DNA from 2 places in the Alteromonas sp. NFXS44 genome. Region 2 is predicted to be linked to the other one. Evidence: predicted binding sites of a transcription regulator. Region 2 holds the regulator's gene; the other holds the start of a gene.
The links. The regulator LexA, encoded in region 2, represses DNA repair genes until DNA is damaged. The targets are predictions, from matches to a motif close to TACTGTATNNNNATACAGTA.
Positions count from the first base shown of each region.

Region 1 (4,437 bases), on a different contig from region 2:
CAACCACGGCCTCCGGAACCAGTAATCCCAATGTCCAGTTCATTTGCGGCGAAGCTAGAGTGACATGTTTATAAACAACAAAATAATTTTCATTGTTGTATGAAACTGGCGTCATACCTTCCGGATGGCGGGCAATATCTACGCTTAAAGCTGCAAAGCCATCAGCACCTTTCAGGCTTTTATCAATGGACGCCAGTGGAGATGATAGTGGCAGGGCTTCCCGGCTCCCCGGGAAGTACACAATATTTTGTTCGTCATCGACAAGAAACGCAGCGCCGGCTTTCTCATATTGGATCTCTGACAGCATATCTGCGACTGTGGTGATGAGAATATCCACGCCGCCCACTCCAAGAAGTTTACCATCCCGGTACACAGGACCCTGAACCACCGTCGAAACGCTTCCATCCTGTGAATCTGTCGCCGGAGGTGTGACATAGATGCCCCCTTTTTCTACAGCGGTCAAAAACCACGGGCGCTGATTTGCAAAGTAATTATCTTCTTCACCCACACGGCCCTGCTCATAAAAATACTCTCCGGTACCGGCGGTACCGAAAAAAGCAGACTTAATGTGCTTGTCATTACTGCTGATGGCGCTGAATGATGCAAAAATATCGTCAGCAGCCTCACCACTTAACGTACCGCCACGCTGCGAATGTTGAGTAAAAAAGTCGGTGAAGAAAGGATTGTTCAGAAATGTAGAAGCGACACCTCCGTAGGTAGCAAAGAAACCTTTTACAGATTCCGCTTCACTGGTAACAAGAAAATGAAGATCCCGCTCAACGGTCTGCCTGGTTTTATCGCTGACAATATTGAGCAGGAAAATCGTTGCTACAATCAGTAACAATGCGATAGCACCGCCAACAATGAGCACAAATTTTTTCTGAAGTGAGAGTGATTTCATACGCGTTCCCGTGTTTGTGTTTCACCTTCCATATTCGGGAGTTGGTGAAATCTTTTTTATAAGTTTATATTTTTAACGGCAGTCATCTTCACTTCTACAGTAAATTGAACGATAAAAAAAGTGCATTCCTCGTCTTTTGGACAGTTCATTACCTACTGATTTTATTATTCTTTTTATTAGATAACACTAATAAAAAGAGTTAAACGGTCTACAGAGGCCTTCTTACAGGACGGTTCGCCTTTCAGGATATTGATTTTAAAACCCGTTTTTTCACACAAAAAAAGAAGCCAGCTTTTCAGCTGGCTTCTAATTTGATTAACTGTCTATCGATTTGTCGTTTCATGCGCAGCCTTTTACAGGCTGCCGGACATAAATCTTACAATTTTTCTTCTGTTTCGCCTTCGGCTTCTTCAGGCTTTACTGTTTTTTGAGCCAGTAACTCTGCGCGCAGCTTGGTTTCGATGTCGTTAGCGATATCAGGGTTATCTTTCAGGAACGCCATTACGTTCGCTTTACCCTGACCAATACGGTCACCGTTGTAGCTATACCAGGCACCGGCTTTATCAACCAGCTTCTGCTTCACACCAAGGTCAATAAGTTCAGCTTCCTTACTGATACCCTCGCCGTAACGAATCATGAATTCCGCCTGCTTAAATGGTGGTGCAACTTTGTTCTTCACCACTTTCACACGGGTTTCGTTACCAACAACCTCATCACCTTCTTTAACCGCACCGATACGACGGATATCCAGACGCACAGAGGCATAGAATTTCAGCGCGTTACCACCGGTTGTGGTTTCAGGGTTACCGAACATAACACCAATCTTCATACGGATCTGGTTGATGAAAATACACAGCGTATTTGATTTCTTGATGTTAGCGGTAAGCTTACGCAACGCCTGAGACATCAAACGCGCCTGAAGACCCACGTGAGAATCACCCATCTCACCTTCAATCTCAGCTTTCGGTGTTAAAGCAGCAACCGAGTCGACAATTACCACGTCCACAGCTCCGGAACGAACAAGCATGTCACAAATTTCCAGCGCCTGCTCACCGGTATCAGGCTGAGAGACCAGCAGATCGTCAATGTTTACACCCAGCTTTTTGGCGTAGATAGGATCCAGTGCGTGTTCCGCATCGACGAATGCACAGGTTTTGCCTTTCTTTTGCGCTTCAGCAATAACTTGCAGTGTCAGGGTTGTTTTACCTGATGACTCAGGACCGTAGATTTCAACAACACGCCCACAAGGTAAACCGCCTATACCGAGTGCAATGTCGATACTGAGTGAACCGGTAGAAATTGCTTCGATATCATGCGCCTGATTGTCACCCAGGCGCATGATGGCACCTTTACCAAATTGCTTTTCAATTTGGCCAAGAGCGGCGGAAAGAGCTTTGTTTTTGTTGTCGTCCACGATATTATCCTCAAGATAATGACTGTCCGGTAGTTACCCTGTCGTATTACGCTGCCACTTTTACTTCTGTTATTTTTTAACTTCCGCAAAATATGATTCGGTCAGCGCTTCAGTAACTCACGAAACGTAATTCGAATGTTGAGTGCATTTTATACTGTATAAGCATACAGTCAAGTAAGATTTCACAATTAGTCTGTCAAATCCCGTTTTATTCAGCAACCAGTCGTTGGTACAGATAAGAAATTGCATGGGCGATGGCCTGTTCCCGCACCGCTAACCGGTCACCGGAAAATACGTGACGCTGCGTGTTCATTTCACCGTCTATCATAAAGCCAAACCAAACCGTACCCACCGGCTTTTCCGCCGAACCACCGCCAGGCCCTGCAATACCACTCACCGACACGCCAACCTGCGCACCACTTTCCTGAACAACACCCTGCGCCATTTCAGCCACAGTTTGCTCAGACACCGCGCCAAACTCCTCAAGCGTTTCAGCTTTCACTCCAATAAGTGATTGCTTAGCCTCATTTGAATAAGTGACCCAGGATTGATTGAACCATTCAGAACTACCGGAAACAGAAGTTAATACGTAAGCAATTCCACCACCTGTACAAGACTCAGCACAGGATACATGCCAGTTCCGCCGGCGAAGCACATCTCCGGTGGCAACCACCTGTTTAAGTAAGGCACTGTCTCGTGAAACAGTTGAAAAATCTGCGCTCATACGAATAATACTCACCAATGAATTAATTCCGTTGTACCATTTTACACATTTAGCGGACGCCGGAGCGATTAAGTTCAATCCTGTCGGGGAAGGAATTGTTTCGTGTTTCCAATGCAGTTCCATGCTCCGGCCGGAAGCAAGTGACTGAGAAGGCGCGCGTACGGAATACGGGGACTGCATATGAAACCGTCTGCCGCAGGGAAGCGGCAGCCGGGGCCCCATGGATGGGTTTACGCCGTGTTTCAAATGCAGTTCCGTCTTCCGGACAGAAGCGCCTTCGCAAACAGTATCAACATAACAAAGAGGTTTTCTTGGAATCACATACGCCGATGATGCGCCAGTATCTGGCCATAAAAGCACAACATCCTAATATTTTACTGTTTTACCGGATGGGAGACTTTTATGAACTCTTCTATGACGATGCCAAAAAGGCCGCACACCTGCTGGATATTTCATTAACAGCCAGAGGCAAATCCGGCGGTGAACCCATTCCAATGGCGGGAGTGCCTTATCACGCGGTGGAAGGTTACCTGGCGCGCCTGGTAAAAATGGGCGAATCGGTGGCGATTTGTGAGCAGGTGGGCGATCCTGCCACCAGCAAAGGACCGGTAGACCGTCAGGTTCAGCGTATTGTCACCCCGGGCACAGTCACTGATGAGGCATTATTAGAAGAGCGCCGTGATAACCTGCTTGCTGCTGTGTGCGGTCACAGCATGCAGTACGGCGTTGCCACCCTCGATATAAGCAGCGGGCGTTTTCTGGTGGTTGAATGTGACAGCGACGAACAATTGCTGGCCGAGTTGCAACGCCTTAATCCTGCGGAACTGCTTTATCCGGAAGGATTCGAAGGCTTACCTCTTATTGGAAAACGAAAAGGTTTACGTCGTCGTCCCGAATGGGAGTTTGATCCGCAAACGGCAACAGAGCAACTCAATCAGCAATTCGGCACCAAATCACTGGATGGGTTCGGGATCAACGGCTTAGATAAAGCCACCGGTGCAGCCGGCTGTGTACTGCAATACGTTAAAGATACCCAACGTACCGCCCTGCCCCATATTCGCAGTATTCATCGTGAACAGCAGGAAACACGTATTCAGCTAGATGCAGCCACGCGAAGAAATCTGGAATTAACCGCCAATTTATCAGGCAGTCAGGAAAATACTCTGTTCAGCGTGCTGGACTCTACCGCCACCCCCATGGGCAGCAGATTACTTCAACGCTATTTGCACGCCCCCATTACCGATCATTATGAGCTCACCCGACGCCAGCAGGCCGTCGGCAAGCTGATTGAAGAGGGTCATGAAGAAATATCAGATACACTAAAACGCATTGGTGACATAGAACGTATCATGGCGCGGTTAGCCCTGCGTTCAGCCCGTCCCAGGGATTTCTCCCGTT
Region 1 is NZ_JAGDEA010000005.1:119,902-124,338, reverse strand. Features, by position in the region: gene J3369_RS05745 (methyl-accepting chemotaxis protein) at 1-901, opposite strand, end outside; gene recA (recombinase RecA) at 1,278-2,315, opposite strand; gene J3369_RS05735 (CinA family protein) at 2,524-3,039, opposite strand; gene mutS (DNA mismatch repair protein MutS) at 3,369-4,437, shown strand, end outside.
Region 1: recA (recombinase RecA) is a predicted target of LexA. The motif match lies at 2,468-2,487, and genes of this name have one in related genera.

Region 2 (4,437 bases):
ATGACTGCCGGCAATAAACAATCCGATAGTCACCAGTGCGCAAGGGGCTGCAGCGTGACCCAGCAACGATGCTGTGGTCAGCAATGGTTGCGGAGGGTCAATATCAAAAGCCGGAAACATGACCCCGGCCAGTGGTGCAATCACCACCGGGTTTTTCAGCAGCTTTAAACTTACATCTGCAATCAGCCTGCGAAGGCTTACTGCTTTACTGAGATCAATCTCTATCAGCACAATGGCAACGGCAAATAAAACACAAACGGTGATGATTGTCGCAATGAGCACCGGCGCCTGCGTTTCGCTTCCTGCTACCGCCATGAGTAAGGGAAAGCCCATAAATCCGGTATTGGCGTAACTGGTATTAAGCCCGTCTATAGCACTCTCTGATAACGACATATTCCGTTTCTTTTGTACCACGACAGTAAGCGCAAAAATGACAAACACGGCGAGGGTGAAGCTTAGAACAAATCCCGGTTGCCAGAGAGACGCAATGGCAGACGTTGCTGTGATGTCAAAAAGCAGCGCAGGCAACGCCAGCCAGACAACAAATTTATTGAATTGTGTAGTGGCAGAGTCGTTCAGCAGATCCCTTTTGCGTAGATACCAGCCAAGGAATATGAGGGCAAATATCGGGAATATGAGCGTGAAAACAGACAACATGAAATGACAGATGATCAGGAAACCGGCGATCAGATTACCTTTAGTCTTATCATTCAATCCAATATAGAATTGAGTTAATCCTGATACAAATATTGAATCATCATGGATATAAAACCCTTAAGATATTTTATTGCGGTAGCAGAAACCGGTCATGTGGGTAGGGCTGCGCAGCGGCTTAACATCACTCAGCCACCTCTCAGCCGCCAGATAGCACTGCTGGAAGAAGAGCTGGGTACGGCATTGTTCAGCCGTCAACCGAAAGGCGTGAGTCTTACTGCCGCAGGAGAGCAATTTTACCGCGACAGCAAAACCATATTGCAATCGGTCAGCAAAGCCGCGGAACGGGCAAGAGCGACCGGTGCCGGAAAGTCGGGAAGCTTGTCTGTGGGATTCATGATGCATGCGGCTTATAACATTGTGCCTGAACTGGCCAGACAGTTTATGTCCCGCTATCCCGCTGTGTCCTTTCATATTCAGGAGGTTATTCCCTTTGAGTTAATTAATGGCGTTACTTCTGCGCAGTTTGATGCCGCCATCATGTTAAAGCCGGCGACGTCCCGGGGACTGGAAATGCTGTCTTTGCGCACTGAAGCACTCTGTCTGGCTGTTCACAAACACCACCGGCTGGCCGGGGCAAAGAAAGTCTGCGCAGAGGATTTAGTTGACGAAAAATTCATTGTTACGCCCCACAATGTGGCGCCGGAGCTGCGTAACACCATTGAACAGTACTGTACTGAAGCGAACTTTGTGCCCCGTGTGGTGTTAGAAACCCAGTTACAGCAAACCATCGTGTCGCTGGTGGCCAGTGAAGTAGGGATTGCGCTTGTGCCTGAACCGCTGAAGCAGGTGTGTCCGCCGGATGTGGTTTTGTTGCCGCTGCACAGAGCGCCGGTAGTGGAATATGTACTGGTATGGCTGCAGGACAACAGCAACCCGGCGCTGGCACGATTTATTGAGTGCGCGTCGGAATAACCGTAATAATTTCGCCGGCAGCCCTTGTCAAACCAGCGCAACTGTATATACTCACAGGAACTGTATAGAAAAACAGGGCTGTTTATGCGTCCACTTACTCCAAGACAAACGGAAGTTCTCGAACTGATCAAAACCACCATGCTGGAAACCGGCATGCCGCCCACCCGTGCGGAAATTGCGAAGCAATTAGGGTTTAAATCAGCTAATGCAGCAGAAGAGCATTTAAAGGCGCTGGCCCGTAAAGGTGTAATCGAAATTCTGGCGGGTACCTCACGGGGCATAAAGCTGAATATTCCGCTGGAAGCAGAAAACGATGAAGACGCAGGTTTACCGTTAATCGGTCGTGTTGCGGCAGGTGAACCTATTCTGGCGCAGGAGCATGTGGAAATGCATTATAAGGTCGACCCTGATCTGTTCCACCCCCGTGCGGATTTCCTGTTACGTGTAAACGGTATGAGTATGAAAGATATCGGTATTCTGGATGGTGATTTACTTGCCGTTCACCGTACTACTGACGTGCACAATGGGCAGGTTGTTGTTGCCAGGGTTGATGAGGATGTCACGGTAAAACGTCTGGAAAAACGCGGCCGCGAAGTATGGCTGCATGCAGAAAATGAAGAATTCGATACCATCAAGGTGGATCTTGCTGCTGAACCATTCAACATTGAAGGTCTGGCTGTAGGTGTTATCCGCAATGCTGACTGGATGTAAGTCTTTTCGCTAAGCGCGGTGCAATAACTATTGTGCGCGCTGGCCACAGCGCTGAAAAATTGAAAGGGCGATGATGTGAACCATCATCGCCCTTTTTTTTACTATTGGCTGGTATGTGCAAAGTGCAGTGTCTTCAGCGCCAGCAGAAAAACATCAGCATTGTCTTCACCACTGACATTTTTTACTATAGTAACCGCTGTTTTATGTTCACGGCAAAGAATGGTCATCGTAATGCCGCCCATACTGCCACCTGAGTGCATCACTGCATCAGGAATATCGTCCATCAAAGCCAGCGCGCTCGCGTTGTCTTTATACGCTTTACGTTGTTTGTAATCACCAAAACCGGTTTTCCAGCCTATGCCGAAGCCCACAGTTTCACCATTATTAAGTGTGGCTGGAGTAAACATGGCGCGGGTAGTCTCTGGTTTCAGGTAATCGCTTGCCACATGGGCTACAGCAAACCGGACAATATCTGACGGCGTAGAAATAAAACCGCCGCCGGCCCATTTATAGCTGTGATCCGTTTGTGGCGCATTAATCAGCTCACCTTCCAGTACGGTGTAAGGTCTCGCCCGGTGATCGATGATGGTGTACTGGTCGTCAAATACCGTGTTGTCCAGTTTCAGCGGCGCAAACACTTCTTCGTTAATGATGGCGCGGAAATCCCGGGACGCGTCAGCCCCTTCCATTGCGGCACTGACCAGTGTCCAGGCAAACGTTGAATAACGGTGATCTGTGCCAGGTGCAAACAGCAGAGGATCATCTTTAAACATCGCCAGTGCACTGTCGATATCCGGATAACTTTCATTCAGAAGGAATTCATTGGCCCCTTCTTTGTAGTGCCTGATACCGGCTGTATGTGAGGTAAGCTGGCGCAGAGTAATGACCGGTTTATCAGCAGGCCATGCGCTGACGTATTCAGTGACCGGTTTATCCAGATCAATGTTGCCCGCTTCCGCAAGACGCATTAATCCGGCCGTAGCGATGAGTTTAGAGACACTGCCGATACGCACCTTGTGATCTGTCGTCATCGGTACATGGTTTTCAACGTCGGCAAAACCGTAGCCTTTAGCCATCAGCATGCCCTTATCGTTACCGAGCGCCATGGTTATACCCGGCACTGTGTCATGACTTACCGCTTCTTCAAACAGAGCGTTAATAGCGCCGGAAGGAAGATCTTTGGCAAAAACAGAGGGTGTTAAAAATAACAGAAAAGAGGAGAAAACTGCGCGGCGCAACATAGAAGCAATCCCTGACAATAAAAACAATCAGACTACCGCAGTTAACTGACCGCTACCAATAAAAAAGCCCGCTTGCGCGGGCCGGGCATCCGGACGGTGATGCGAAAACTTATCTAGCTTGTGCTTCTGTGGTGATGTGCAACGTCACTTCGTCACTTACATTCGGTACGTACATATCGATACCGAAGTCAGAACGCTTGATGGTGGTCATTGCATCAAAACCAATCGCTTCTTTCTGTGTCATCGGGTGTACACCTGAACCATTCAGAGTGACATCCATAGTGACGGACTTAGTCACACCTTTGATCGTCAGATCGCCGGTCACTTCCATCGTCTTATCACCTGTCATTTCAACATCTGTACTGGTAAATGTTGCAGAAGGAAACTTCGCTGCATTGAACCAGTCAGCACCGACAAATTCTTCATTCAGCTTTTTAACAAATGAATCAATGGTATCAATTTTCACAGACACGTCGATTTTGCTGTCTTCCGGCGCGTCGTTATCAAACACGATGGTGCCTTCAGCGCCGTTGATGGCGGCTGTCGGGTTAGAGAAACCGAAGTGATTCCATGAAGCGATAACGCTGGTGTGGGTAGGATCAATCTGGTAGCTGACAGGCGCCGCGAATGCGCCTGCACTGATTAAACCTGAAACTAATACTGCCGGGATAAATTTATTCATTACACATTCCTTTAATAACGTTGATGTCACAAGTGTGAGGACGATTTACTTACCTATAATACGGCGTTCCTGAAATACGGATGTGTCGAAGATCTGAACGAAACATTCGAAATATCAGAATGAAGTGCTTTGACCCTGTTTCTGAGGCCACCCCGGCCATTTATTTTTTCAGAA
Region 2 is NZ_JAGDEA010000012.1:984,759-989,195, reverse strand. Features, by position in the region: gene J3369_RS21320 (AEC family transporter) at 1-657, opposite strand, end outside; gene J3369_RS21315 (LysR family transcriptional regulator) at 760-1,629, shown strand; gene lexA (transcriptional repressor LexA) at 1,714-2,340, shown strand; gene J3369_RS21305 (serine hydrolase domain-containing protein) at 2,442-3,581, opposite strand; gene J3369_RS21300 (YceI family protein) at 3,691-4,263, opposite strand.